One region of the Streptomyces sp. NPDC051664 genome, then DNA from elsewhere that is predicted to be linked to it. Evidence: predicted binding sites of a transcription regulator. Region 1 holds the regulator's gene; each other region holds the start of a gene.
What was found. The regulator HrcA, encoded in region 1, represses chaperone genes, less so after heat shock. The targets are predictions, from matches to a motif close to TTNGCACTCNGNNNNNCNGAGTGCNAA.

Region 1 (7,368 bases):
GGGGACGCAGCTGGCGCGGCGGATCCGGCGCGGCGAGGTTCCGATGACGGACGACGACGTCCACGCCGACCGCTATCTGATCGCCGACGAGGCGATGGCCGCGGCGGGCTTCTCCTGGTACGAGGTGTCGAACTGGGCCCGGACGCCGGAGGGGCGGTGCCTGCACAACGAGCTGTACTGGCGGGGCGCCGACTGGTGGGGGGCCGGGCCGGGCGCGCACAGCCATGTGGGCGGGGTGCGGTGGTGGAACGTCAAGCATCCCGGTGCGTACGCGCAGGCCCTGGCGGAAGGGCGGTCGCCGGGGGCGGGACGCGAGGTGCTCTCCGAGGAGGACCGCCGCGTCGAACGGATCCTGCTGGAGCTGCGGCTGGTCGACGGCTGTCCGCTGTCGCTGCTGGCGCCGGCCGGGCTGGCCGCGGCGGGACGAGCGGTGGCGGACGGGTTGCTGGAGGAGGCGCCCTATGCGGAGGGACGGGCCGTGCTGACTCTGCGGGGTCGGCTGCTTGCGGACGCGGTGGTCAGGGACCTGGTGGACTGATGGGGACGGGCAGGGGTGGGGGCGCGCCCGCACCCCTGCCGGGTCCTGTCCTGCCCGTAACCGGCTCCCCCCGAACCCCGGGCCCGCGAACCCCGGACGGACCGAAGGCGCCCGGTCACGGCGGGAGGACCAGCCCCGCCTAGCCGGTCGGCGCCGTGACGAAGTCGATCAGCTCCTCCACCCGGCCCAGCAGCGCCGGCTCCAGATCCCGGTACGAGCGGACCGTGGACAGGATGCGCTGCCACGCAGCCCCCGTGTTCTCCGGCCAGCCCAGCGACCGGCACACGCCCGTCTTCCAGTCCTGGCCGCGCGGGACCACCGGCCAGCTCGCGACGCCCACCGACGACGGCTTCACCGCCTCCCAGACGTCGATGTAGGGGTGGCCCACCACCAGCACGTTCGCGTCCGTGACCTCGCTCGCGATCCTCGACTCCTTGGAGCCGGGGACCAGGTGGTCGACCAGGACGCCCAGTCGCGCGTCCGGGCCGGGGGAGAAGTCGCGGACGATGGCCGGGAGGTCGTCGATGCCCTCCAGGTACTCGACGACCACGCCCTCGATGCGCAGGTCGTCGCCCCAGACCCGTTCGACCAGCTCCGCGTCGTGCCGGCCCTCGACATAGATCCGGCCCGCCCGTGCCACCCGCGCCCGCGCCCCGGGGACCGCGAGCGAGCCGGAGGCCGTGCGGGCGGGGCGTACGGGACCCGGCGCCGATGGGCGTACGAGGGTGACGACCCGGCCCTCCAGCAGGAAGCCGCGAGGCTCCATCGGAAACACCCGGTGCTTGCCGAAACGGTCCTCCAGGGTCACCGTCGGGCCCTGGGCCGTTTTCTCGCAGCGGATCACGGCGCCGCAGAAGCCGCTGGAGACCTCCTCCACGACCAGATCGGGCTCGGCGGGGACCTCGGGGACGGGGGCGGACTTCTTCCACGGTGGGGTCAGATCCGGGTGGTAGCTGCGCATCGGACGACGATAGGACGGGAACGGGTCACGACACGCCGAATGCAGTGGACAGTTGGTCACGTTGCGCACGGACGAACGAGGCGTCCACGAGCGCACCGTGCCCCGGCACGTACACCGCGTCCTCGCCGCCCAGCGCCAGCAGCCGGTCCAGCGCGGCCGGCCAGCGCGACGGCATCGCGTCCGTTCCCGCCTGCGGTTCGCCGGACTCCTCGACCAGGTCGCCGCAGAACACGACGGCGGGGGAGCCGGGCACCAGGACCGCGAGATCGTGGCCGCTGTGGCCGGGGCCCACGTTCGCCAGCAGCACCTGGCGGCCGCCGCCCAGGTCGAGGGTCCACTCGTCGTGCACCTGGTGGTGCGGCGCCACCAGCACACCGGCCGACTGCGCCGCGTCCCCCTCGGGCACCCCGTGGCGCACGGCGTCGGCGCGCAGCTCGTCCGCTCCGCGGGCCAGGAGATCCGTCACTCCGACCGCCCCGTACACCTCGGCCCCGGAGAAGGCCGCGGTGCCGAGCACATGGTCGAAGTGAGGGTGGCTGAGTGCGATATGCGTCACCCTCCGGCCGATCAGTGCCTCCACCTGGGCCCTGACCTCCGTGCCTTCGCGCAGCGTCGATCCGGTGTCGAAGAGCAGCGCCCCGTCCGCTCCGACCACCAGTGCGACCGTCGCGTCCCACCCGGGAAGCCGCCGCCGGCCCACACCGTTGCCGAGTCGCTCCCAGCCGAACTCTTCCCAAGAGGCGTCCATGCGGCGACGCTATCGGCAACGACCTGCGCAGTCTCGGGGTAGCGTGGCCGGTCGCCCTTGCTAGGGCCCTACCCGGCCGCCGTACACTGGCGGGGGATTACTGGCACTCGTACGCATCGAGTGCCAGGGCTCTTCGAGGAACGACGGAAACGACCGGGATCCACCGAGTGACACAGCTGGAGGTGTGCGCCATGCTCAGCGAACGCAGACTCGAAGTGCTGCGCGCCATCGTCCAGGACTATGTCGGCACCGAGGAGCCCGTCGGTTCCAAGGCGCTCACCGAGCGGCACAAGCTGGGGGTCTCCCCGGCCACGGTCCGCAACGACATGGCAGTGCTGGAGGACGAGGGCTTCATCGCCCAGCCGCACACCAGCGCGGGGCGCATCCCGACGGACAAGGGCTACCGGCTCTTCGTCGACAAGCTCGCGGGGGTCAAGCCCCTGTCGTCGCCGGAGCGCAGGGCCATTCAGAACTTCCTCGACGGCGCGGTCGACCTCGACGACGTCGTGGGCCGCACCGTACGGCTGCTCGCGCAGCTGACCCGGCAGGTCGCCGTCGTGCAGTACCCCTCGCTCACCCGGTCGACGGTGCGGCATGTGGAGCTGCTGTCTCTGGCGCCCGCCCGGCTGATGCTCGTGCTGATCACGGACACCGGCCGGGTCGAGCAGCGCATGATCGACTGCCCCGCGCCGTTCGGTGAGACTTCTCTCGCCGATCTGCGGGCCCGGCTCAACAGCCGGGTCGTCGGACGCCGTTTCGCGGACGTCCCGCAGCTGGTGCAGGATCTGCCGGAATCCTTCGAGAGCGAGGACCGGGGAACCGTGTCCACCGTGCTCTCGATCCTGCTCGAAACCCTCGTCGAGGAGACGGAGGAGCGGCTGATGATCGGCGGCACCTCCAACCTCACCCGCTTCGGGCACGACTTCCCCCTGATGATCCGGCCGGTGCTGGAGGCATTGGAGGAGCAGGTCGTGCTGCTGAAGCTGCTCGGCGAGGCCAAGGACTCGGGCATGACCGTACGTATCGGGCACGAGAACGCCCACGAGGGGCTCAACTCCACGTCCGTCGTCGCGGTCGGCTACGGTTCGGGCGACGAGGCAGTCGCCAAACTCGGCGTGGTCGGACCGACCCGCATGGACTACCCCGGAACGATGGGAGCGGTACGCGCAGTGGCACGTTACGTCGGACAGATCCTGGCGGAGTCGTAAGTGGCCACGGACTACTACGCCGTACTCGGCGTGCGCCGCGACGCATCTCAGGACGAGATCAAGAAGGCCTTCCGGCGGCTCGCACGCGAGCTGCATCCGGATGTCAACCCCGATCCGAAGACCCAGGAGCGGTTCAAGGAGATCAACGCCGCCTACGAGGTGTTGTCGGACCCGCAGAAGAAGCAGGTCTACGACCTCGGCGGCGACCCGCTGTCCGCTTCGGGCGGCGGTGGCGCGGGCGGATTCGGACAGGGTGGCTTCGGCAACTTCTCCGACATCATGGACGCGTTCTTCGGTACGGCGTCGCAGCGCGGACCCCGTTCGCGCACCCGGCGCGGCCAGGACGCGATGATCCGGCTGGAGATCGATCTCGGCGAGGCCGCGTTCGGCACCACCAAGGACATCCAGGTCGACACGGCCGTCGTCTGTACGACCTGCAGTGGCGAGGGCGCCGCACCCGGCACCTCCGCCCAGACCTGTGACATGTGCCGCGGCCGCGGTGAGGTCTCCCAGGTCACCCGGTCGTTCCTCGGCCAGGTCATGACCTCGCGGCCCTGCCCGCAGTGTCAGGGCTTCGGTACGGTCGTGCCGACCCCGTGCCCGGAGTGCGCCGGTGACGGTCGCATCCGTTCGCGGCGCACGCTCACCGTGAAGATCCCCGCCGGTGTCGACAACGGCACCCGCATCCAGCTTGCGGGCGAGGGCGAGGTCGGCCCCGGCGGCGGCCCGGCCGGCGACCTGTACGTCGAGATCCACGAGCTGCCGCACGCGGTGTTCCAGCGCCGTGGCGACGATCTGCACTGCACTGTCACGATCCCCATGACGGCGGGCGCGCTCGGCACCAAGGTGCCGTTGGAGACGCTCGACGGCCTGGAGGAGGTCGACATCCGGCCGGGCACCCAGTCCGGTCAGTCGGTCCCGCTCCACGGCCGCGGCATCACCCACCTGCGTGGTGGCGGACGCGGCGACCTGATCGTGCACGTCGAGGTGATGACCCCGTCGAAGCTGGACCCGGAGCAGGAGCGACTGCTGCGTGAGCTGGCGCAGCTGCGCGGGGAGGAGCGGCCCACCGGTCAGTTCCAGCCGGGACAGCAGGGGTTGTTCTCCCGGCTCAAGGACGCGTTCAACGGCCGCTGAGTGCCGTCCGTCGCGTCAACTGCCCCCTGCAACGCACCGCCCGCCGGTCCTGGACCGGCGGGCGGTACGCATATGGCGGTAGCCCTTCCGGTCACCTTTCGGATCCCCTCCGACTCCCGCTCCGGATATCTTTCGGGCCACCTCATGGCTGATTCGGCAGGGTGCAGGCGACGTGGCACGATGCGGTCATGTCATCCGCGTTGACCGATCTCTGCCGGTATCCGATCGTGCAGGCCCCGATGGCGGGCGGTGTGTCCTGTCCACAGCTGGTCGCGGCCGTCGCCGAAGCGGGCGGGCTCGGTTTCCTCGCTGCCGGGTACAAGACGGCGGACGGCATGTACAACGAGATCAAACAGCTGCGCCGGCTGACCGGTCAGCCGTTCGGCGTCAACGTCTTCATGCCGCAGCCGAACCTCGCGGACCCGAGCGCCGTCGAGGTGTACCGGCAGCAGCTGGCCGCTGAGGCCGCCTGGTACGAGACTCCGCTCGGTGACCCGGACTCGTGCGGTGACGACGGATACGAGGCCAAGCTCGCCATCCTTGTGGAGGACCCGGTTCCGGCGGTCTCCTTCACGTTCGGCTGCCCCACCCGCGACACCTTCGACGCGCTCGCCGGAGTCGGTACGTACACCGTCGTGACGGTCACCACGCCGGAGGAGGCGCAGACCGCCCAGTGGGCGGGCGCCGACGCGGTCTGTGTCCAGGGCATCGAGGCGGGCGGCCACCGGTCCACCTACCGCGACGACCCGCAGACCGACGGCACCGGCATTGGACTGCTCTCCCTGGTGGCCGAGGTCCGCGAGACCGTCCAGGTGCCGGTCATCGCGGCGGGCGGCATCATGCGTGGTTCCCAGATCGCGGCGGTGATCGCGGCGGGCGCGGAGGCGGCGCAGCTCGGCACGGCTTTCCTGGCCTGCCCCGAGTCCGGTGCCCATCTGCTGCACAAGCAGGCGCTGACCAACCCGTTGTTCGCACGGACGGCGCTGACCCGGGCGTTCTCCGGGCGTCCGGCCCGCGGCCTCGTCAACCGCTTCATGCGCGAGCACGGGCCGTACGCCCCCGCCGCCTACCCGCAGGTGCACCATGTCACCAGCGGGCTGCGCAAGGCCGCAGCCAAGGCCGGGGACGCCCAGGGCATGGCCCTGTGGGCGGGCCAGGGCCACCGGATGGCACGCGAGCTGCCGGCCGGCCGGCTGACCGAACTGCTCGCCGAAGAACTGGATGCCGCGCGCGCGGCAGTGAGCACAAGGAGCACGCAGTGACCGCACCGGTCTTCGTCGTCGAGCAGGTCCCCAGCGGCCCGCGGTTCGTCCTGGACGGGCCGGAGGGGCGGCACGCCGTATCGGTGAAACGGCTGCACGCCGGTGAGGGCGTCGTCCTGACGGACGGGCACGGCCGGTGGGTGGAAGGCGTCGTGGATGCCGCCGAGGGCAAGGACCGGCTCGTCCTCACGGGCCTCGGCACGGTCCACGAGGAGCCCCGCCCCGCGCCCCGTATCACCGTGGTCCAGGCGCTCCCCAAGGGCGACCGTGGTGAGGTCGCCGTCGAGACCCTTACGGAGACCGGTGCCGACGCGATCGTGCCGTGGCAGGCCTCGCGCTGCATCACCCAATGGAAGGGTGACCGTGGCCTCAAGTCCCTGGCGAAATGGCGGAACACGGCCCGCGAGGCGGGCAAGCAGTCGCGCCGGGCGCTGTTCCCGGAGGTGACGGACGCCATGACGACCAAACAGGTTGCCGCTCTTCTGGCCACAGCGGACTTCGCGGCTGTCCTGCACGAGGAGCGGGAGTACGACAGCGAGCCGCTGGCCACCGTCGGACTCCCGGTCGGGGGCGAGATCATGCTGGTCGTAGGGCCCGAGGGCGGTGTCTCGCCGGACGAGCTGGAAGCGTTCGCCGAGGCCGGCGCCCGGACCTGCCGGCTCGGCCGGAGCGTGCTGCGCACCTCCACGGCGGGCACCGCGGCGACGGCGCTGCTGCTGGGACGCACCGGCCGCTGGGCGTAACCACCCCATACAGCAAGTCCGGTGTGGCCGCAAGCGGTCTACCGCACGACGGGGGAGTAGTGGGACGCTTCCACGTATGGGGACATTGAGGGCATCAAGTCCATGGGGGCACGGCCGGACCCGTCGCATTCCGGCCGTACTGTGCCTTGTCGGTGCGGCGGTTGCGGGGGCCGTCGCCTGTGAGCCGATCGACGGGATGAACTCCGCGTCCGTCGCCCTGACCACGGACCGGACCGGCACCGGGGCGCTGGAGGGCAAAGGGGTCGATGTGCGGTGGCTGAACTGCACGGCCGAGGTCGAGGGCGTCGGTGCGACGCCGTCCTCGCCCTCACCCTCCGCGTCCGTGCGGCAGGTGGCGCAGGTCGACTGCCGCGGCCGGACCGTGGGCGGCAAGGACATCACGCTCGCCGGCAAGGTCACGAAGGAGGTCAACGGGCTCTGCGTCCGGGGGGACTTGACCGGGAGGGTCAGCGACAGGACCGTCCTGCGGGCCGATGTGCTCGGCGACTGCGACGCCGCCCCCTCGACCGGCGGTGTGACACCGCCGACGGGAGGTGGGGGCGGCGGGAACGGCGGTGGTGGCGGAAAGAACGGTGGTGGCGGTGCCCGGCCGACGGTCACCGTGACCGTCACGGTGATCGAATATCCCCGGGGCAAGTGAGTGCGTCCGACACGCAGGCGTGGGCGGACTCCGGCCAACCCCGTTCCCCGGAGCACGACCGCGGCCTAGGGTGATCGATGTGACACAGCCTGCCTATCTCCGGTACCCCC
Region 2 (7,368 bases), on a different contig from region 1:
CGGTAGATCGCCGCCGCCATCCGGCCCAGTGCCTGCCCGTCCTGATGGCGGTGCTTCCTGACCCCCACATCGACCTGTGCCAGCGCGTCCAGCCCCACGGTGTGCAGCGCATCCACGAGCAGGCCCAGTTCCACTCCGTAACCGACCGGGAACGGCAGCCGCTCCAGCAGCGAGCGCCGCACCGCGTACTCGCCGCCCAGCGGCTGGACGAAGCCGGCCAGCTGCGGCCAGTGCAGATTGAGCAGCGGGCGGGCCACCAGTTCCGTGACGCGACCCCCCTGGCCTGCTGTGTCTCCGAGCGGGCGGTCGTACATCGCCTTCACGAACTGCACCTCGGGATCGGTGAGCAGCGGGCCGATGATGCCGGAGACGAAGTCCGCGGAGAAGTCCTTCAGGTCGGCGTCTATGAAGCAGACGATGTCACCTTCGGTGACCAGGAGTGATCGCCAGAGAACCTCGCCCTTGCCGGGCACGGCGGGTATCCGCGGGAGTATGTCGTCACGGTGCACCACCCGGGCGCCCGCCTTCCGGGCGACCTCTGAGGTGGCGTCCGTCGACCCGGAGTCGATCACCAGCAGCTCGTCGACCAGCTGGACCTTCTCCATCAGCTCGACCCGAATCGTCTCGACGATCGCGCCGACCGTCGCCTCCTCGTTGAGGGCGGGCAGCACGACGCTCACACTTCCGCGCTGCGGATCCCTGGCCCTGGCGGCGACGAGCCGGTCCAGCGGGCGGTCGGCGGCCGACCAGGAGCGCCTGGTCAGCCAGCGTTCGACCTCTTCCAGCACGACCGATACTCCCTGTATGTGATCCATCTCGCGGTTCGGACGGCTATCTCAACCGTCCGATGCTTCGGTTACAGTCTTGAACAACGCGGATGACCCTCGCATGCCGGGGTCCTCCGCCGATAAATGCCTGGATCGATGATCCAGTGCCACAGCGCTCATCCAGAGGGACTGAGGGAACGGCCCGTTGAAGTCCCGGCAACCCTCCTGCCGACCGCGAGGTCAGGTGGGGAAGGTGCCAATTCCGTCTCGTGGCGAAATGCGTCGCGAGGAAGATGAGGAGAAAGGGCCTCGCCATCATGGCTACGCAGACCGTTGCAGTGAGCACCAATTCTTCCGCCGACGCTGTCGACCTCGGTCCCGCCGCGGCACTTTCCTGCCGCGAGTGCGGAGAGCGTTTCGAGCTCGGTCCCATTTTCGCCTGCGCGACCTGTTTCGGGCCGCTCGAAGTGGCGTACGACCTGCCGAGCGGCTCCCCGGACGAGCTGAAGAAGCGCATCGAGGCCGGCCCGAACAACATCTGGCGTTACGCGCCGCTGCTGCCGGTCCCCGCCGATGTCGCGGACAAGCCCAACATCAACCCCGGCTTCACCAAGCTGGTCAAGGCCGACAACCTCGCCCGCGAACTGGGCGTCACCGGCGGCCTGTACGTCAAGGACGACTCCGGCAATCCGACGCACTCCTTCAAGGACCGCGTCGTCGCGATCGCCGTCGAGGCCGCCCGCGCCTTCGGTTTCACCACTCTCTCCTGCTCCTCCACCGGCAACCTCGCCGGCGCCGTGGGCGCGGCCGCGGCCCGGGCCGGCCTGCGGTCCTGCGTGTTCATCCCGCACGACCTGGAGCAGGGCAAGGTCGTCATGGCCGCGGTGTACGGCGGTGAACTGGTCGGCATCGAGGGCAATTACGACGACGTCAACCGCTTCTGCTCGGAGCTCATCGGTGACCCGCTCGGCGAGGGCTGGGGCTTCGTCAACGTCAACCTGCGCCCGTACTACGGCGAGGGCTCCAAGACGCTCGCGTACGAGATCTGCGAGCAGCTCGGCTGGCGGCTGCCGGACCAGCTCGTCATCCCGATCGCGTCCGGCTCGCAGCTCACGAAGATCGACAAGGGTCTGCAGGAGCTGATCAAGCTCGGTCTCGTCGAGGACAAGCCGTACAAGATCTTCGGCGCCCAGGCCGAGGGCTGCTCCCCGGTCTCCACCGCCTTCAAGGCCGGTCACGACGTCGTACGCCCCCAGAAGCCGAACACGATCGCCAAGTCGCTGGCGATCGGCAACCCGGCCGACGGCCCCTATGTCCTGGACATCGCCCGCCGGACCGGCGGCGCCGTCGAGGACGTCGACGACGAGCAGGTCGTCGACGCGATCAAGCTGCTGGCACGCACCGAGGGCATCTTCGCGGAGACGGCCGGCGGGGTGACGGTCGGTGTGACGAAGAAGCTGATCGAGGCCGGCCTGCTGGACCCGACGCTCACCACCGTCGTCCTCAACACCGGTGACGGTCTGAAGACGCTGGACGCGGTCGCCCCGACCACCGGTCCGACGGCGACCATCCGGCCCAGCCTCGACGCGTTCCGCGCCGCCGGCCTGGCCCGCAGCTGACCCGACCACCGGGACGTCCATCCGTGACGTCCACCCGAGACGCAAGGAAGGCACCCACATGAGCGTCAAGGTCCGTATCCCCACCATCCTGCGCACCTACACGGGCGGTCAGGCCGAGGTCCCGGCCGAGGGCGCGACCCTCTCCCAGGTGATCGAGTCGCTGGAGCAGAACCACCCGGGTATCGCCGCGCGCGTCCTGGACGATCAGGGCAAGCTGCGGCGGTTCGTGAACGTGTACGTCAACGACGACGACGTGCGCTTCGAGGGTGGCCTGGAGGCGGCCACCCCGGACGGCGCCGGCATCTCGATCATCCCGGCCGTCGCGGGCGGCTGCTGACCCTCCGTCGCCCCGGCGCGGACTCTCCGTGGCCCCCGCGGCCGACTTCACAGCGTCACCGGAATTGCCCCCTCTGCGAGGTAAGCGGAGGGGGCAATTCTGCATGGTTAAGCGCGGTACAGTTGGGAAGTCCCCTCCGCTGCCCGTGCCGACCGCATATGAGAATGCGCCCGCCCGCGACAAGATGCAGCCAAAGTGTTCGAACTCCTTGTGTCATAAGTGGCCTTTGCCCGGCCCGAGTTGCCCTGGAATCGCATAAATTCCGCATATTCGGGCGTTCGGTGCTGCCCAGAATTCTCGTCCGATTGACCTGTTGCAGAGGGCAGTTGGGCAGATACATTCGGCCGCGGTCGACGCGTTCCGGCGCACGCACCCTCTCCTGTCGGAGGGTGAGTTCTGACCCGGGCCCGCGAAGTGCGGTCCTGTGCAAGGGCCAGTAATAGGGGAGTTAGGCATGGCTCAGGGCACCGTCAAGTGGTTCAACGCGGAGAAGGGGTACGGCTTCATCGCGGTCGACGGTGGTGCGGATGTTTTCGTCCACTACAGCGCGATCCAGATGGACGGGTACCGCACCCTCGAAGAGGGTCAGCGAGTTGAATTCGAGATCTCGCAGGGCCAGAAGGGGCCGCAGGCGGACATGGTCAAGCTCGCCGTCGGCTGAGCTCGGCGCGGTCGGCCAACGACACCACTCACGCATGTAGGGCCCGTACCCCCAGGGGGACGGGCCCTTCACGCGTCGTGCCGGCCGTCACCCCGCGTGGCATCCCCACGACATCCCACGCGGCGTCGCCCGGTCGGCGCCTTGTCCACAACCGCCGGGGGCGCTTGCACTCGTGGGGGTCGAGTGCTAATCATTGGCGTTAGCACTCTCCAGGTGAGAGTGACAGAACTTGGACCGGGCCGGTGAGGCCCGCAGGCCCGGTGGGGCAAGGAACCACCGGGCAGGCAGGCCGTCCGTCGCGGGCGCCACTCGGTCCGGAGAAATCCACCCCTGTCCGGGAGGACCACTTCACATGGCCAAGATCATCGCGTTCGACGAGGAGGCACGGCGCGGTCTCGAGCGCGGGATGAACCAGCTCGCCGACGCCGTCAAGGTCACCCTTGGCCCCAAGGGCCGCAACGTCGTCCTCGAGAAGAAGTGGGGCGCGCCCACGATCACCAACGATGGTGTTTCCATCGCCAAGGAGATCGAGCTCGAGGACCCGTACGAGAAGATCGGCGCAGAGCTGGTCAAGGAAGTCGCCAAGAAGACGGACGACGTCGCCGGCGACGGTACGACCACCGCCACCGTTCTCGCCCAGGCGCTCGTCCGTGAGGGCCTTCGCAACGTAGCCGCGGGTGCAAACCCGATGGCCCTCAAGCGGGGCATCGAGAAGGCCGTCGAGGCCGTCTCCGCCGCTCTGCTGGAGCAGGCCAAGGACGTGGAGACCAAGGAGCAGATCGCTTCGACGGCCTCCATCTCCGCCGCCGACACCCAGATCGGCGAGCTCATCGCCGAGGCGATGGACAAGGTCGGCAAGGAAGGCGTCATCACCGTCGAGGAGTCCCAGACCTTCGGTCTGGAGCTCGAGCTCACCGAGGGTATGCGCTTCGACAAGGGCTACATCTCGGCGTACTTCGCCACCGACATGGAGCGCATGGAGTCGTCCCTGGACGACCCGTACATCCTGATCGTCAACTCCAAGGTCAGCAACGTGAAGGACCTCCTTCCGCTGCTGGAGAAGGTCATGCAGTCCGGCAAGGCACTGCTGATCATCGCCGAGGACGTCGAGGGCGAGGCTCTGTCGACCCTGGTCGTCAACAAGATCCGTGGCACCTTCAAGTCCGTTGCCGTCAAGGCCCCGGGCTTCGGTGACCGCCGCAAGGCCATGCTCGGCGACATCGCCATCCTCACCGGTGGCACGGTCATCTCCGAGGAGGTCGGTCTCAAGCTCGAGAACGCCGGCCTGGACCTGCTGGGCCGCGCCCGCAAGGTCGTCATCACCAAGGACGAGACCACGATCGTCGACGGTTCCGGTGACAGCGACCAGGTTCAGGGTCGCGTCAACCAGATCCGTGCCGAGATCGAGAACTCGGACTCGGACTACGACCGCGAGAAGCTCCAGGAGCGCCTGGCGAAGCTGGCCGGCGGCGTGGCCGTCATCAAGGCCGGTGCCGCCACCGAGGTCGAGCTCAAGGAGCGCAAGCACCGCATCGAGGACGCCGTTCGCAACGCGAAGGCGGCCGTCGAGGAGGGCATCGTCGCCGGTGGTGGCGTGGCGCTGCTGCAGGCCTCCGCCGTCTTCGAGAAGCTGGAGCTCTCGGGTGACGAGGCGACCGGTGCCAACGCCGTCAAGCTGGCGCTGGAGGCCCCGCTCAAGCAGATCGCCGTCAACGGTGGTCTCGAGGGTGGCGTCGTCGTCGAGAAGGTGCGCAACCTGCCGATCGGTCACGGTCTGAACGCCGCGACCGGCGAGTACGTCGACATGATCGCCGAGGGCATTCTCGACCCGGCGAAGGTCACGCGCTCCGCTCTGCAGAACGCCGCGTCGATCGCCGCGCTGTTCCTGACCACCGAGGCCGTCATCGCCGACAAGCCGGAGAAGGCCTCTGCGGGCGCTCCGGGCGGTATGCCGGGCGGTGACATGGACTTCTGATCCTGACGGATCAGTAGTTTCGGTCGCACATCGGCCCCCGGGACCTGTACAGGTCCCGGGGGCCGATGCCATGTCCGCGGCGGTGACGGCCGGTCAGCGGTCAGGAGAGCTTGCCGTCGTAGTCCGGGAGCTTGAACGTCCGCTCGGCGTGGCCGCCGACCAGGTCGCTTTCGTTGTTGCCGATGTTGGCGATGATCGTGTAGCCCCGGGCCTCGATCTCGGCACGCTTGGCGGTCTTGTACGTGCTGACTTCGTCGAAGAGGTCGGGCAGGTCGCGGACGTAGAGGCCGGTCACCGGGTAGCCGACCGCGGTGAGGTTGTGCTGCGTCAGCGAGGCGATGATGCCCGGGCGGGCGGTGACGAAGAAGATGGCGACGCCTTGGGAGTCGGCGTACCGGACCAGATCGCGGACCTGGGCGATCGCGGGGGTCGGGAACGTCCAGAAGTAGTGGAAGTCCGTCTCCAGCGACGAGTTGTCGATGTCGAGGACGATCGCCGGTTTCTGGCCCGCGGGGGTCTGCGCGATGCGCTGTTGGATGTAGGGGCGGGCCACGTCGATGACCGCGGCGACATCACGCTGCCAGGTGCCGTAGTCGATGCCCAGGATGGCGGCATTGCCGCCGGGGGCCCAGGACGTGGCGGTTGCCCCGGCGGTGGGCGACGACACGGGGGCGGCCTGGGCGGCTGTGGCGGGCGCGACGAGGGCGAGAACGGCGGCCGCGGCGGCGACGCCCGCCGTACGGGCGAACCGGGTACGGCTTCGGCTCATGAGGGTGTCTCCTGGGTCGATGTTGACATGCACGCGTTCAACACTCGGTGAGGCCGAGCCTCATGTCTACCGGCCGGTAGGAAACTTTTCATGGACGCTGCCGGCGGCTGATGGTCATCAGGCGCTCACCGCAATCGTGTAGGTCGGACGCCACGTGATGACGCCCCTGAGTCGGGGGTCCCACGGCCGCGTCCAGGGTGTGTGGCATTCCTCACAGCGAAAGTGCAGGGAGTGAAAGCAACTGCACCCATTCGTCTCTTCTGTCTGTCCCGGTGTGGTGGTGTGGGCCGGAGCGGGTGAAAAACTCGTGACGGTATACGGCTGCCCCGGTCATACGATCACCTCAAGTCGCATATGCGTGTCCCATTCCGCTGCGACCCTTCTTCTCTTTTCGGACCCCGAAGGGCTCTTGTGAAGATTCGCCGGATTCTTGCCACAGCTGTTGCCGCCGCAGTGACCACGCCTGCCCTCCTGCTGTCGGTCACCCCCGCGTTCGCCGACGACAAGCCGGCAGCGCAGACGCAGGAGAAGCCGTCCATCGCGGAGTTGGAAAAGGCCGCCGAGGCAGCGCAGGCGGCGTACGACGACGCCGTAGCGGCCCAGAGTGCCGCCTACGCGGCTCTGGAAGCGGTCCTGTCCGACACCGCTCCGCTGGCCGTTGCGGCCGAGGCGGCCGAGGCCGCGGCAGCCGACGCCGCCACCGCGAAGACCGATGCCGACCAGGCGGTCGTCGACGCCAAGGCGGCGGTCGACGCCCTCCCGGAGACGGCCACCGAGGAGGAGAAGGCCGCGGCGGCGACGACCCTCACCGAGGCGGAGGCCGCCGCCGCAGCAGCCGCCGATGCCAAGACCGCCGCGGATGCCAAGGTCGTGGAAGCCCTGGACGCGCGTGACGACGAGCGGGTCGCCGCAGCCCGGACGCTGAACCAGGCGCAGAAGGCCACCGAGGCGGCGCTCGCCGACAAGACCGCCGCCGACGAGGCGCTGGCCAAGGCGAAGGAGGAGGCGGGTGAGGGCGGCGAGGACTGCGTCCCCGAGGCCAAGCTCACCACGGTCGTCACGGGTCTGCCGTCCACGGTCGTCGCCGGCACGAAGGTCAACTTCGATCTCCGGGTGACCAACGGCACCGACAAGACGATGGACGAGGTGCTTCCGTTCGCCTACGTCCACGCGACCGACAAGAGCGGGCTCAAGGACATCGACGACCTGGTGCACCTGCAGTGGTCGTCCGCCTCGTCCT
Region 3 (7,368 bases), on a different contig from region 1:
TTCGCCCTGTTGCCGAACCGGTCCTCGCCGCCGTTGTTCTCGATGACGGCACGGGCGGCGGGGGCGGGCCGGGCCGGAGGTCGCGGCACAGCCCGGGCCCCGGTGATACGCCGGGGCGCGCAGCACACCACCCGCTGTGACGGATATTCACTTTCCGTCCGGAACGGCGCCGTTGCACGGCCTGCCGAATGTTCTGCCGACTCCGTATGTCGCACCGTCGCTCAGCCGAGCGACACCGGTCGACAGGCCGGACGCTGGACAGGACGGCGCGGTTCGCGGCCGGCCCGCCCTCCGCGAAGCCGGTGCCCGCCGAGAAGCCTGAATCACTCGGTCCGACCGCTCCACCCGAACCGTCACGAACCCCGTATCCCAATAAAATGGAACCATCCCATCCAGGCTCGTGAGACCGGGAGACACCATGAGATTCGTACAGGTGATCGACTGCAAGACGGAGCGGTTCGATGACATGGACCGCCTCATGGACGAGTGGGTCGAACAGACCAAGGGCTCCCGGACCGCCACTCACAGCCTGATCGGCAAGGACCGCTCGGACGGGTCCCACTACGTGGAGATCGTCGAATTCCCGTCGTACGAGGACGCGGTGGCGAACTCCAGGCTGCCGGAGACCGACCGGATCTTCCAGGAAATGGTGGCGCTCTGCGACGGGACGCCCACCTTCACCGATCTCGACGTGGTCCGCGACGAACAGTTGAACCAGACACTGTCCCGCCGGTTTTTCCACGAGATCGCCGTCGGCGGCAACCTGGACGCCATCGACGAGGTGTTCGCGGTCGACTACGCCGACCACGACATCGCGAAGGAGGAGGACACCGTGATCGGATCCGGCAACCTCCGGGACGATCTCATCGGATGGCGGGCCGCCTTCGACTTCTCCTTCGACCTGGACCGGCAGATCTGCGAGGGCGACGACGTCGTGACGCTGTGGACCTGGACCGGCACCCACAAGGGCGACTTCATGGGCATACCGCCGACGGGCAGGCAGTGCATCATGACCGGCACCACGATCTTCCGGTTCAGGGACGGCAGGATCCAGGAGGGCTGGTGGCACGAAGACATCAGGGGCCTGATGCGCCAGCTCGGCGTGCTCGACTGAACCGGGCTCGACCGGGCGCCGAGGGACGAAGAAGACCGAAGGCCCCCTGTTCCCACCGCTGAGCAGCGGGGACAGGGGGCCTTCTACGGCTGTGCGCCGGTGCGGCTACACGTCAGTGCGAGTGACCGTGACCGCCGTGACCGGCCTCGGCCTCTTCCTCGGCCGGCTTCTCGACGACCAGGGTCTCGGTCGTGAGCAGCAGCGACGCGATGGACGCGGCGTTCTCCAGCGCGGAGCGGGTGACCTTGACCGGGTCGATGACGCCGGCCTTCACCAGGTCGCCGTACTCGCCGGTCGCGGCGTTGAAGCCCTGGCCCTTGTCGAGCTCGGCGACCTTCGAGGTGATGACATAACCCTCGAGGCCGGCGTTCTCGGCGATCCAGCGCAGCGGCTCGACGGCGGCGCGGCGCACGACCGCGACACCGGTGGCCTCGTCGCCGGTCTTGTCGAGGTTGCCCTCGAGGACCTTGACGGCGTGGACCAGAGCGGAGCCACCACCGGAGACGATGCCCTCCTCGACCGCGGCGCGGGTCGCGGAGATGGCGTCCTCCAGACGGTGCTTCTTCTCCTTGAGCTCCACCTCGGTGGCGGCACCGACGCGGATCACGCACACGCCGCCGGCCAGCTTCGCAAGGCGCTCCTGGAGCTTCTCGCGGTCCCAGTCGGAGTCCGTGGAGTCGATCTCGGCCTTGATCTGGTTGACCCGGCCCTTGACGTCGCCGGGCTCGCCGCCGCCGTCCACGATGGTCGTGTCGTCCTTGGAGACGGTCACGCGGCGCGCCGTGCCCAGCACGTCCAGACCGGCCTGGTCGAGCTTGAGGCCGACCTCCTCGGCGATGACGGTCGCACCGGTGAGTGCGGCGATGTCGCCGAGCATGGCCTTGCGGCGGTCACCGAAGCCCGGGGCCTTCACCGCGACGGCGTTGAAGGTGCCACGGATCTTGTTGACGACCAGGGTCGACAGGGCCTCGCCCTCGACGTCCTCGGCGATGATCAGCAGCGGCTTGGAGCCACCGGCCTGGATGACCTTCTCCAGCAGCGGGAGCAGCTCCTGGATCGAGCCGATCTTGCCCTGGTGGATCAGGATGTACGGGTCGTCGAGGACGGCCTCCATACGCTCCTGGTCGGTCACCATGTACGGGGACAGGTAACCCTTGTCGAAGGCCATGCCCTCGGTGAACTCGAGGTCCAGACCGAAGGTGTTGGACTCCTCGACGGTGATGACACCGTCCTTGCCGACCTTGTCCATCGCGTCCGCGATGAGCTCGCCGACCTGCGAGTCCTGCGCGGAGAGCGCGGCCACGGCGGCGATGTCGGACTTGTCGTCGATCGGTCGGGCGGTCGCGAGGAGCTCCTCGGACACGGCCTTGACCGCGGCGTCGATGCCCTTCTTCAGGGCGGCCGGGGACGCACCCGCGGCAACGTTGCGCAGGCCCTCGCGGACGAGCGCCTGGGCGAGCACGGTGGCGGTGGTGGTGCCGTCACCCGCTACGTCGTTGGTCTTGGTCGCCACCTCCTTCACCAGCTGGGCACCGAGGTTCTCGTACGGGTCGTCGAGCTCGACCTCGCGCGCGATGGTGACACCGTCGTTGGTGATGGTGGGAGCGCCGAACTTCTTGTCGATGACGACGTTGCGGCCCTTGGGGCCGATCGTCACCTTCACCGTGTCGGCAAGCTTGTTGACGCCACGCTCAAGGGCGCGACGGGCGTCCTCGTCGAACTTCAGAATCTTCGCCATGGGAGCTGAGCTGTCCTCTCAAACGAACTGCGCCCCCGACCACCGGCTAGTTATTTCGCAGGGGGCCAGGGGCGCAGAACAGAAGCAAACGTGGGTGAATTACTTCTCGACGATCGCGAGCACGTCGCGAGCCGAGAGGACGAGGTACTCCTCGCCGTTGTACTTCACCTCGGTGCCGCCGTACTTGCTGTAGAGCACGATGTCACCGGTGTTGACGTCGAGCGGAAGACGCTCGCCGTTCTCGAAGCGACCCGGGCCCACGGCCAGGACGACGCCCTCCTGGGGCTTCTCCTTGGCGGTGTCCGGGATGACCAGGCCAGAGGCCGTGGTCTGCTCGGCGTCGAGCGGCTGGACCACAATGCGGTCCTCAAGCGGCTTGATGGCAACCTTGGAGCTGGTGGTCGTCACGATCCGGCCTCCCCCTTCGGAGATCTCGGGGTTAACTGCGGGGTTAACTGTCTGGGGTGGCGACCAGGTGGATCCGTCGTCGCGGGTGCCGGACCTGCCAGTCGCGCAGTACTGCTGGCACTCTCCAGTGGGGAGTGCCAGAGCCGAGACTATGACCGCGATTAGCACTCGGTCAAGCGGAGTGCCAATTCCGTGCGGTCGTGGCGTGGCAGCCCAGGCAAAGCCCCCCCCGGGCGCGGTCCAGGAGCATGCGCCCTGGGCGAGGCCCGCAGGGTGAAGTTCGCGGGCGCGCGAAGTCCACGGGCACGCGTTACCGCCGCTCGCACCCGGCGCCGGGATCCACGGCGCCGTACGACTCCGGCCGGTCCGGCCACCGGTGCCGCTGCCTCTGCGGTGGCGACGGCCGGGAGTCCGCGGGCTCCTGCGACTGCTCCCGCCGCCCGCAGGCGGTGACGGCCCATGACCCGGGTGCCCCGCGATCACCCCGCGCGCCCGCCTTCGGCCCCGACTCCGACGTCCCCCCTGGCCCCGCCGCCGGTACCCGGTGCGGGCCCTGCACCTTCTGGGCGGCCTTCCGGCCCAGTCGTTCGATCGGGTCGACCGACTGCGCGCACCCGGCGGTGGCGGTCAGGAGAGCACCGGCCGCCAGCAGTCCGGCGAGCAGCCGGCGCGCCCGGCTCATGCGCGGCCCTCCGGCCGTGCCACGGCGTACCCCCTTGTCCGCCCCGCCCGGCCGGCCCGCGGTGGGCCCGGCGGCCCGGCGCTCGGCGCGGTCGCCGGACCCGGAGGCGCTACCGGAGCCGACAGCGGCGACGGGGGGCACGACCGGAACCGCGCATCCCGGCCTCCGCCGCAGGTCGACCTGGCTGCGACGGATCGAGCCCGACCTCCGCCCCGTCATGGCAAATTCTTCCTTTTGTCGTAAGACCGCATGATCTTGGATACTGGCAGCAGTCGAACGATCACTCGGCCCGACGCCGCCGCCGGACCCCGAACGGTCCCCCGGCTGGCTCACAATGGGCCGGTGAACGCCTTCGCCCCGACCGGCCCGACAGACCCGCGCGACCCGAGCAGCCCGAGCGCCCCGTCCGGTGCCGCCGACCCGCTCACCGACCCGCTCGCCGCCTTCACGGCGCTGCGCGCCCCGGAGGGCACGGCGCTGCTGACCGAACTGCGGTCCTACGACCCCGCCCAGGAGCTCGCCACCGCGACCCGGCTGCGCCGCAGCCACCCGGCCGCACTGGTTTCCGCGGCGCTGGGGCAGGCGCGGCTGCGGCAGCGGGCGGTGGCGAAGTTCGGTGCCGAGGACGCGTACCGGATGTTCTTCACGCCGAACGGTGTCGAGCAGGCGACCCGTACGTCGGTCGCCACGTACCGGGCCGGCCGGTTCGCCGCGGCCGGCGTCCGCAGCGTCGCCGATCTCTGCTGCGGGATCGGCGGTGACGCCATCGCGCTCGCCCGCGCGGGCATCTCCGTCCTCGCGGTGGACCGCGACCTGCTGACCGCCGAGGTGGCCCGCGCCAACGCCGCCGCGCTCGGGCTGGACGCCCTGATCGAGGTCCGGTGCGCCGATGTCACCGAGATCGACACCGCCGCGTACGACGCCGTCTTCGTCGACCCGGCCCGGCGCGGCGGACGCGGCAGGATCTTCGACCCGGAGGCGTACTCCCCGCCGCTCTCCTGGGCGACCGGCGCCGCCCTGAAGGCCCCCCGCGCCGCGCTGAAGATCGCCCCCGGCATCCCGCACGAGGCGGTCCCGGCGCAGGCGGAGGCCGAGTGGATCTCGGACGGCGGCGATGTGAAGGAGGCGGTGCTCTGGTTCGGCGCGGGATTCACAGCCGGCTCGTGCCGCGCCACGCTGCTCCCGTCCGGCGCGACCCTGTCGGCTCCGGCCACGCTGCCCGCTCCGCCCGTCGGCCCGGTCGGCCGCTATCTGTACGAGCCGGACGGTGCCGTCATCCGTGCGCATCTGGTCGCCGACATCGTGGAGCGGTCGGGCGGCCGGCTGATCGACGAGACGATCGCGTACGTCACGAGCGACGAGCCGTACGACTCCCCGTACACCTCCGCGTACGAGATCACCGACCGGCTGCCGTTCAACATGAAGAAGCTGAAGGCGCTGCTGAGGGAGCGGAAGGTCGGCGTCCTGACCGTCAAGAAGCGGGGCTCGGCCGTCGAACCGGAGGAGTTGCGCCGCAAGATGAAGCTCCAGGGTCCGAACGCCGCGACCGTGTTCCTGACCCGGGTCGCCGGGGCGCCGACCATGCTGATCGGCCACCCCGTGCGGCCGGAGATGCCCTAAGCCAGGTCGGTCAGGTCGTCGGCATACACCTGGGAGAGCGGCTGCGGGCCCACGTACTGCTGGCAGTTGCACTGCCCGGCTTCGAAGCGGACCGGCTTCTTGCTCTCGTCCCAGGCCGTCGGCACCTCGACCCGCTCATGGCACTTGCCCTGCTTGTCATGCTTCGCAAGATGGTGCGTGCAGCCGCAGACCGGCTCAGGCGGCCGGTTCACCGCCTCGACGGCGAGGCGTTCCTGCTTGCTCGCCTCCAGCAGTTCCAGCTTGCGGGTGTGCCGGTTGCGCAGCGCCGTACGGACGTTGTCGACCGCCCATCCGAAGCCGCCGGTCCAGAAGACGATGAGCACCCACCAGTACCACTCCATGTGACACCCTCCCCCTGCGCAGATCCTGCTGCCAGGATAGGGGCGGGGGCGGCGGTGGGCGCCGCCGACGACGGAGAACAGCGGCTCGGGCCCGCGAGCCCCGACGAACACCCGACCGCGGTGCACGAACGCCTTGGTGACGCCGGTCGGACCGAGCGGCCGGCCGATCGTCCGGAGGCCCATGAACGACAAGTGGGACGGGCGGGGCCGGTCGGCAGCGGGGAGCCTCGCCCGTCCCGGTCCGGTTCAGTCGTACTGCTCACTGTCCAGGTAGTCGTCGTACGCGTCGGGCTCGTCGGCCGAGCCGATGTACTCGGAGTCGTGGACGGCATCCGCCACGTCGGGATCGTGCTCCGGTTCGCCGCTGTAGTCGTACGGATCGGACATGGCGCCTCCTCTCTCGACGGGCACCCGATGCGCCCGGTCACGCGGTCAACGAGGCCGCCGAGCCGCTCGGTGCGCCCGCGCGATCGGACTGACTCCATGCGGATGACCGGGGCCACCTCAGTGGCGTACAGCTCGAGCGGACGGTTGACCGGGTGCGACGGCAGACCGGCCGAGTCGGCCACGACCCGGAACGTCAGGCGTTGAGCAGCGCCTCGATGTCGAGCTTCTTCATGCCGAGCATGGCCTTCATGGCCCGGTCCGCCTTGGCCCGGTCCGGGTCGGAGAGCGCCTCGGACAGCCCGCGCGGGACGATCTGCCACGACAGCCCGTACTTGTCCTTGAGCCAGCCGCACTGACTCTCCTCGCCGCCGTCGGTGAGCTTGGCCCACAGCTCGTCGACCTCCGCCTGCGACTCGCAGTCGACGGAGAGCGAGATCGCTTCGGTGAAGGGGAACTGCGGGCCGCCGTTGAGTGCGACGTACTCCTGGCCGGCCAGCCGGAATTCGACGGTCATGACCGCGCCCGGCTCGCCCGGCGACGCCTCGGTGTAGTACGTGACACCCAGCACCTTCGAGTCCCCTCCGAAGATTGAGACGTAGTGGTTCGCGGCCTCCTCGGCCTGGTTGTCGAACCACAGGAAGGTCTTGATCTTCTGCATGGCCTGCTCCTCGGCGACTCGTACGGGAGGTGGTTGTGCAAGGTAGACCGTGCCACCGCCCGGAACTCATCGCGGCGCGCCGCCCTCCACCGCCTCCTTCTCCGCCCGCGCCAGCAGCAGCGCCCGCTCGCGTGCGTTACGGGTCAGCGCCGCCGCCCGTACGAATTCCGCCCGCGCCTCGTCCGCGCGCCCGAGCCGTGCCAGCAGATCGCCGCGCACGCTCGGCAGCAGGTGGTACGCCGCCAGCGCCGGGTCACCGGCCACGGCATCGACCAGTACGAGCCCGGCCTCCGGCCCCTCGGCCATCGACACCGCGACGGCGCGGTTCAGTTCCACCACCGGTGACGGGGCCGCCTTGGCCAGCAGGCCGTAGAGCGTGGCGATGACCGCCCAGTCCGT
Region 4 (7,368 bases), on a different contig from region 1:
GTACGCTCTTGTCGGAGACGTTGATCTTCATCAGCTCGGGCACCAGCAGCGCAGCGATCTCGCTGGTGTTGTCCATCTGCATCTTCTGCATGTCGTCGGTCGAGATCTTCCCGCCACCCTTGATCTTCGACTCGATGAGGTCGTTGATCCGCTGGCTGCGGGTGCCGTAGCCCCAGTCCTTGGTGAGCATGGGGCGGTACTTCTTCTCGTCGATGACGGCCTGGTTGGCGGTGACGATGTAGCCGCGCTTCGGGTTGTACTCGTACGGCAGCTCGTCGAACGGGATCGGGTCCTTCTTCCAGCCGTACGACGACGCCCAGCCCGGGCTCGGCATCGTGCCGTTGCCCGCCTTGCGGACCGGGATCTTCCCCGGGGCCTGATAGCCGATGTTGCCCTTGGTGTCGGCGTAGACGAGGTTCTGCGAGGGGACCTCGAAGTGCTCGGCGGCGGCCCGGAAGGTCTTGAAGTCCTTTGCGCGGTTGAGCTCGAAGACGGCGTCCATGGAGTGACCCGGTTCAAGCGCGGTCCACTTCAGGGCGACGGCGTAACCGTCGCCGCGGTCCGGCGCGGCGTTGGTGACGGGGGCCTTCTGGCCGACCTTCTCCAGCTCGCCACTGCGGTCGGAGACCAGCGGACCGTTGTTCGTCTCGCGCACGGTGATGTGCCGGCTCTCGCCGTCCGCGACCTTGATGGTCTCCTTGCGGGTGACGAAGGGCTTCACCTTGCCGTCGTACAGGTAGCCCTCGTCGGAGACCTTCTCCAGGAAGAGGTCGGTGACGTCCGCGCCGAGGTTGGTGAAGCCCCAGGCGATGTCCTGGTTGTGGCCGATTATCACGCCGGGCATGCCGGAGAAGGTGTATCCGGCGGTGTCGTACTGACAGGTCGCCGAGAGCTGCCGGCAGTGCAGCCCCATCTGGTACCAGAGCGACGGCAGCTGCGGCGCGAGGTGCGGGTCGTTGGCGAGCAGCGGCTTGCGGGTGGTCGTGTAGGTGCCGGAGACGACCCAGGAGTTGGATCCGATGCCGTTGCCGTTCGGGCCGAGCAGCGCGGGGATCTTGTCGAGGGTGTCGGAGAGCGAGGAGAGCTGGGTGTTCAGGCCCTCGGTGGCGCCCTGCACGGTGTTCGCGCCGACGCCGGTGGACGACGTCGCGGCCGGGTCGAACGCGCCGGTGACCGACGAGATCGCACCCTGGCCGACGATCGGCCGGTGCTTGTCGTACGGGTACGCGGGGTACAGGTCCTCGATCTGTTCCTTGCTGAGCCTGCTGGTCATCAGCGAGCGGTCGATCTCTTCCTGCATGTTGCCGCGCAGGTCCCAGGCCATCGCCTTCAGCCAGGCGACCGAGTCGACCGGGGTCCACTTGGTCGGCGTGTAGTCGTTGGTGAGGCCGAGCGCGGCGTACTCGACGGAGATGTCCTTGCCGTCGCGCCCCTTGAGGTAGGCGTTCACCCCGTCCGCGTACGCCTGGAGGTTCTTCTTGGTGTCCGCGGACAGGACGGTGTCGTACTCCTCCTGCGCGATCTTGCGCCAGCCCAGCGTCCGCAGGAAGGCGTCCGTGTCGACCTGCCCGGAGCCGAACATCTCGGAGAGCCGGCCGGCCGTCATATGACGGCGGACGTCCATCTCCCAGAAGCGGTCCTGAGCCTGCACGAAGCCCTGGGCGCGGAACAGGTCGGTGTCGGAGTCCGCGTAGATCTGCGGGATTCCATAGCTGTCGCGCTTGACGTCGACGTTGGCGGAGAGACCGTCGATCTTGACCGACCCGTTCGTCTGCGGGTACGAGGCACGCACGGTCGCTACGGACCAGTACGCGCCGTAACCGATACCCGCGACAAGCGCCAGCACCAGGACGATCACGATCAGGCGGGCGCGTCGCCCCTTCTTCTTGCCGGTCTTCGCACCGGCAGAACCGGAAGAGCCGGAAGAGGCGGTTGTGTTGACGGGCATCGCTGTCCTTCGAGGGGCAGGGTGGTCCTGGGAGTGCAGGAGCAACCATAGGCGCAGCACCGAGGCGGGTCCGACGCGGTATCGGGATCCATCGAATCGAGCAGCGATCACATGAGCACTCGAACGCGTCAAGAAAGCGTTAAAGATTAGGTAAGGTAACGAAGTACCGGCCGCCGGAGAGCCATTCGGCAGGCGTACGCAGGGAAGGAACGGCCACTGACTGTCCACGCGCTCAACGAACTCCTGCTCGTCTGCTCGCTCGTCCTGCTCGTCGCCGTCGCGGCGGTACGCATCTCGTCCCGCAGCGGGCTCCCCAGCCTGCTCCTGTATCTCGGCATCGGGATCGCCATCGGGCAGGACGGGATCCTCCACATCAAGTTCGACAACGCCGAACTCACCCAGGTGTTCGGCTACGCCGCCCTTGTCGTGATCCTGGCCGAGGGCGGCCTCGGCACGAAGTGGAAGGAGATCAAGCCGGCACTGCCCGCCGCGGCGACGCTGTCGGTCGTCGGTGTCGCGGTGAGCGTGAGCGTCACCGCGGCCGGGGCGCACTATCTGGTCGGCCTGGACTGGCGGCAGTCGCTGATCATCGGCGCGGTCGTCTCGTCGACGGACGCCGCCGCGGTCTTCTCCGTGCTGCGCAAGGTGCCGCTGCCTGCCCGGATCACCGGTGTGCTGGAGGCCGAGTCCGGCTTCAACGACGCCCCCGTGGTGATCCTGGTGGTGGCCTTCTCGACCAAGGGGCCGGTGGACAACTGGTACCTGCTGGTCGGCGAGATCGCCCTGGAACTGCTGATCGGCGCGGCCGTCGGCATCGCCGTCGGCTGGCTCGGCTCGTTCGGACTGCGTCATGTGGCACTGCCCGCGTCCGGTCTCTACCCGATCGCGGTGATGGCGATCGCCGTGTCCGCGTACGCGGCCGGCGCCCTGGTCCACGGCAGTGGCTTCCTCGCCGTCTATCTGGCCGCGATGCTCCTCGGCAACGCCAAGCTGCCGCACTGGCCCGCCACCCGCGGCTTCGCCGACGGGCTCGGCTGGCTGGCCCAGATCGGCATGTTCGTCCTGCTCGGGCTGCTGGTCACCCCGCACGACCTGCTCGACGACTTCTGGCCCGCGATCATCGTGGGTCTTGTACTGACCGTGGTGGCGCGCCCCATGGAGGTCTTCATCTCCCTGATCCCGTTCCGGTTGCCGTGGCGGGAGAAGGCCTTCATGTCGTGGGCGGGGCTGCGTGGCGCCGTCCCCATCATCCTGGCGACCATTCCCATGGTGCACGGGATCGAGGGCTCCACCCACGTCTTCAACATCGTCTTCGTACTCGTTGTCGTCTACACGCTGATCCAGGGGCCGACCCTGCCCTGGCTGGCCAAAGCCCTGAAGATCGCCGAGGACCCCTCCGAGGCCACCGACCTGGGCATCGAGTCGGCGCCGCTCGAGCGGCTGCGCGGACATCTGCTGTCGGTGGCGATCCCCGGGAAGTCGAAGATGCACGGCGTGGAGATCGCCGAACTGCGGCTGCCCGCCGGAGCGGCCGTCACCCTCGTCGTACGGGAGGGGAAGAGCTTCGTGCCCGGACCGTCGACGATGCTGCGGCGGGGCGACGAACTGCTCGTCGTCGCGACCGATCCGGTGCGCGACACGGCCGAGGCCCGACTGCGGGCGGTCGGCGAGGGCGGCAAGCTGGCCGGTTGGCTGGGGACCGACGGCGGCACCGGTGGAACCGGCAGGACCAGGACGCACCACTGATCCGAGGCTACGAAGGTGTGATTGCCCGCAATCGCAGGCATGCACCGGATCCTGCCCTGTAGCATGAAGGAAACGTGATCGACAAAGATCGATAGATCCGGTCAACACCGGATCGACCAACTCTGCCTGACGCAGAGCTGGCGCGACCGTATGGCGGTCGTGGCGTCCTCCGCCTCTGCTGCGAGCGCCCGGCATCTACCGCAGTTCCGCGCGAAGAGGACAGCTCTCGGCAGCTCCCGTCCGGGACCGGCACCCACAGGTGCGGACCGGCCACGGAAGCATGGCTACCAGGCAGCAGAAAGGCATGGACCGTGGCGTCCACGGTCTCCGACCGCCCCGGTTACGGGCAACTGCTGCGCATCCCCGGTGCGTGGACCTTCCTCCTCCCGGGCTTCGCCGCACGGCAGCCCTTCGCGATGCTGACCATCGGCATCGTCCTGCTGGTTCAGCACACCACCGGCTCGTACGGCAGCGCGGGCGCTGTCGCCGCTGTCACCGGTGTCTCCATGGCGCTGTTCGCCCCGCAGAGCGGCAAGCTGGCCGACCGCATCGGCCAACGCGCCGTACTGCTGCCGGGAGTCCTCGTGCACGCGGCGTCCGTATCGGCGCTGACAGCACTCGCACTGGCGGACGCACCGCTCTGGCTGCTGTTCCTGGCCGCAGTGCCGACCGGTGCGTCCGTCCCGCAGATCGGCCCGATGGTGCGGGCCCGCTGGGCGGCACTGCTGGGCGCGGCACCCGGCCGGAAGGCCTCGCCCCTGATGTCGACCGCCGCCGCCTTCGAGTCGGTGACGGACGAGTTCACCTTCGTCATCGGACCCGTCCTTGCCACCGCCCTGTGCACCGGGGTGCATCCGGCGGCCGGACTGATCACGGAGGCCGCACTGACGCTGATGGGCGGCCTGCTCTTCGCGGCGCAGCGCCGCACCCAGCCCGCGGTCCGCGCCACCACGTCCGACGCCTCCGAACGGCACACCTCCGCCCTGTCCGTACCGGGCGTACGCGTGCTCGCGGTGGCGTTCCTCGGGATCGGCGCCGTCTTCGGCGGCATGCAGGTCTCGCTGACCGCGTTCGCCGAGGAGATCGGCCGGCCCGGCGCGAACGGCCTGCTGTACGGGATCTTCGCGGCCGGCAACATGCTGGCCGGGATCGCCTGCGGTGCCGTCGCCTGGAAGAGCGGGCCGCGGCGCAGGCTGATCGCCGGGTACGCGGCGCTGACCCTGACCGCGTCCGGGCTGTGGGCCGTGCACTCCGTGCCGCTGCTGGCCGGACTCGGGCTGCTCGTCGGACTCTCCATCGCACCCGCGTTGATCAGCGGATACACGCTCGTCGAGGCGCTGGTTCCGGCGTCCGCAAGGACCGAGGCATTCACCTGGCTGACGGGCGCGGTCGCGCTCGGACAGGCCGCTGCGGTGACGGTCGCCGGGCGGCTGGCGGACGCCCACGGCGCGAGCACCGGCTTCGTGGTGCCGCTGGTGGGGACCGTGCTGGCGCTCGTGACTTTGGTGACGCTGCGTTCGCGGCTGACACCGGCCCGCGCGACCATCATGGCCGCACACGGCTCGGTTCACCGCGATCCCGTCGCGGCCAGAAAGTGACGATTCATGCGCTCGTCTCAGCGGAATACGTCAGTGTGACTCCTCCGCCACATAATGTGGCAGCTTTTCGCTCAGGCCGGCGGCCCTCACGACGGCCAAGCCCTGACCGCTGCCCTTGGGGCAGGTGACAGACGTTACTGCAAACAGCGGCCCGTAGCAGCTACCATTGAGGATTGTTAGCACTCATCGAGTGAGAGTGCCAGGAGGAAGACAAGTGCCGACCTATCAGTACCAGTGCACCGAATGTGGCGAGGGCCTCGAGGCGGTGCAGAAGTTCACCGATGACGCTCTGACCGTGTGCCCGAACTGCGAGGGACGCCTGAAGAAGGTGTTCTCGGCGGTCGGCATTGTCTTCAAGGGTTCCGGTTTCTACCGGAACGACAGCCGCGGCTCCTCGTCGAGCAGTGCGCCGGCTTCGTCGTCCGCGAAGGCATCCGGTTCCGCTTCGTCGACTCCCTCGACGGGGTCGGACTCGAAGTCGTCCGCGTCCTCGTCGGCGGCTGCTTCCTCTTCCTCGTCGTCGTCCTCCGCGTCGTCGTCGAGCGGTACGTCGGCCGCCTGAGCCGAGGTACGCAGCTTCACACTTCATCCGAGGGCCCCGCCGATCCGATCGGCGGGGCCCTCGGCATTTACAGCCCCGCTAGTGTGATCGCATGGTGAACGCAGAGATCGGTGTCATCGGCGGTTCGGGCTTGTACTCCTTCCTGGAGGACGTCACCGAGGTTCGCGTGGACACCCCGTACGGACAGCCGAGCGATTCCGTCTTCCTCGGTGAGATCGGCGGCCGCCGGGTCGCTTTCCTCCCCCGCCACGGACGCGGCCACCATGTGCCGCCGCACCGCATCAACTACCGCGCCAACCTGTGGGCGCTGCGGTCCGTGGGCGTACGTCAGGTGCTCGGTCCGTGTGCGGTCGGCGGGCTGCGTCCGGAGTACGGACCGGGGACGCTGCTCGTACCGGACCAGATGGTGGACCGCACCAAGGCCCGCACGCAGACGTATTACGACGGGGAGACCCGTGCGGACGGGGTTGCGTCGAACGTGGTGCACCTGGGCTTCGCCGACCCGTACTGCCCCGAGGGGCGCAAGGTCGCCCTTGCCTCGGCACGCGCCAAGGGCTGGGAGCCGGTGGACGGCGGGACGCTGGTGGTCGTCGAGGGGCCGCGCTTCTCGACCCGGGCCGAATCGCGCTGGCATGCGGCGATGGGCTGGTCGGTGGTCGGCATGACCGGGCATCCGGAGGCCGTGCTCGCCCGTGAACTGGGGCTCTGTTACACGACGATGACGCTGGTGACGGACCTGGACGCGGGCGCCGAGGCGGGCGAGGGCGTCTCCCACGGGGACGTGCTGAAGGTGTTCGCGGCCAATGTGGACCGGCTGCGGGCGGTGCTGTTCGACGCGGTGACGGCACTGCCTGCGGAAGGGGAGCGCAGCTGTTCTTGTGCGCGTGCGCTGGACGGGATCGAGACGGGGATCGAGCTGCCGTAGGGGGTGCGGCCGCGGCTTGGTCCCTGGTTCGGCCTGGTCCTGGTTCGGGCCTGGTCCTGGTTCGGGCCTGGCTTCGATCTCGGCTCTGCGAGGCGGGTGGGGCACGGGTGGGTGACCGACTTGTCCACAGCGTGTGCGCTGTCCACAGAGCTCGGCGGGAATCTCGCGGACGGTGGATCGTGAGGGGCGTCGGTGTTCGTCCGAACGCCTGACTTCGCGCTCCTCGCTCCTCACGGCAGGTGGTGTCGGCCATGTTCCCGCCCGTTTCTCCGACCACGTCCTCGTCCGATGTACGTCCGACGGTCCCCGGCCCGCCGGTGTCGGCGCCACCACCCTGTGGGGTGCCCGCGTTCGCGCCGCTGCGGGTGCGCGGGGGTGGTGGGCGTCGGTTACGGCGGGCGGTGTGGCGACAGCGCCGCGCGATGGCGGCCGGACTGGCGCTGACAGCTGCGGCGCTGGCTGCGACAGGGCTGGCCGCTGGTGACGGTGGCGGCGGGACGGCCGACGGCGCGGGAGGTTCGGCGCCGGAAGGGGAGCGGCGGCCGGTTCAGCTGGTGTCGGCGCCGGTCCGGATCGCGGATGCGGCGAC

Region 2: the regulator HrcA is predicted to act here: its motif matches at 3,548-3,574, upstream of groL (chaperonin GroEL).
Region 3: the regulator HrcA is predicted to act here: its motif matches at 3,422-3,448, upstream of groES (co-chaperone GroES).
Region 4: the regulator HrcA is predicted to act here: its motif matches at 5,469-5,495, upstream of ACIA8E_RS19005 (FmdB family zinc ribbon protein).

Annotation. Positions count from the first base shown of each region.
Region 1 covers NZ_JBITCU010000003.1:141,406-148,773, forward strand. The annotation lists gene hemW (radical SAM family heme chaperone HemW) at 1-538, shown strand, start outside; gene ACIA8E_RS06730 (DUF3097 domain-containing protein) at 678-1,499, opposite strand; gene ACIA8E_RS06735 (MBL fold metallo-hydrolase) at 1,525-2,247, opposite strand; gene hrcA (heat-inducible transcriptional repressor HrcA) at 2,439-3,455, shown strand; gene dnaJ (molecular chaperone DnaJ) at 3,456-4,592, shown strand; gene ACIA8E_RS06750 (nitronate monooxygenase) at 4,781-5,854, shown strand; gene ACIA8E_RS06755 (16S rRNA (uracil(1498)-N(3))-methyltransferase) at 5,851-6,597, shown strand; gene ACIA8E_RS06760 (hypothetical protein) at 6,794-7,258, shown strand; gene ACIA8E_RS06765 (S41 family peptidase) at 7,338-7,368, shown strand, end outside.
Region 2 covers NZ_JBITCU010000016.1:26,844-34,211, forward strand. The annotation lists gene ACIA8E_RS26405 (glucosyl-3-phosphoglycerate synthase) at 1-788, opposite strand, end outside; SAM riboswitch class I at 941-1,067, shown strand; gene thrC (threonine synthase) at 1,085-2,386, shown strand; gene ACIA8E_RS26415 (MoaD/ThiS family protein) at 2,445-2,723, shown strand; gene ACIA8E_RS26420 (cold-shock protein) at 3,178-3,384, shown strand; gene groL (chaperonin GroEL) at 3,737-5,359, shown strand; gene ACIA8E_RS26430 (HAD family acid phosphatase) at 5,460-6,128, opposite strand; gene ACIA8E_RS26435 (peptidase) at 6,540-7,368, shown strand, end outside.
Region 3 covers NZ_JBITCU010000007.1:189,410-196,777, reverse strand. The annotation lists gene ACIA8E_RS16305 (hypothetical protein) at 1-89, opposite strand, end outside; gene ACIA8E_RS16300 (ester cyclase) at 419-1,114, shown strand; gene groL (chaperonin GroEL) at 1,227-2,852, opposite strand; gene groES (co-chaperone GroES) at 2,952-3,260, opposite strand; gene ACIA8E_RS16285 (hypothetical protein) at 3,571-4,161, opposite strand; gene ACIA8E_RS16280 (methyltransferase domain-containing protein) at 4,192-5,562, shown strand; gene ACIA8E_RS16275 (hypothetical protein) at 5,559-5,924, opposite strand; gene ACIA8E_RS16270 (hypothetical protein) at 6,171-6,311, opposite strand; gene ACIA8E_RS16265 (VOC family protein) at 6,505-6,969, opposite strand; gene ACIA8E_RS16260 (RNA polymerase sigma factor) at 7,036-7,368, opposite strand, start outside.
Region 4 covers NZ_JBITCU010000009.1:122,843-130,210, reverse strand. The annotation lists gene ACIA8E_RS19020 (penicillin acylase family protein) at 1-1,948, opposite strand, end outside; gene ACIA8E_RS19015 (potassium/proton antiporter) at 2,192-3,694, shown strand; gene ACIA8E_RS19010 (MFS transporter) at 4,006-5,292, shown strand; gene ACIA8E_RS19005 (FmdB family zinc ribbon protein) at 5,507-5,854, shown strand; gene ACIA8E_RS19000 (S-methyl-5'-thioadenosine phosphorylase) at 5,946-6,779, shown strand; gene ACIA8E_RS18995 (RcpC/CpaB family pilus assembly protein) at 7,202-7,368, shown strand, end outside.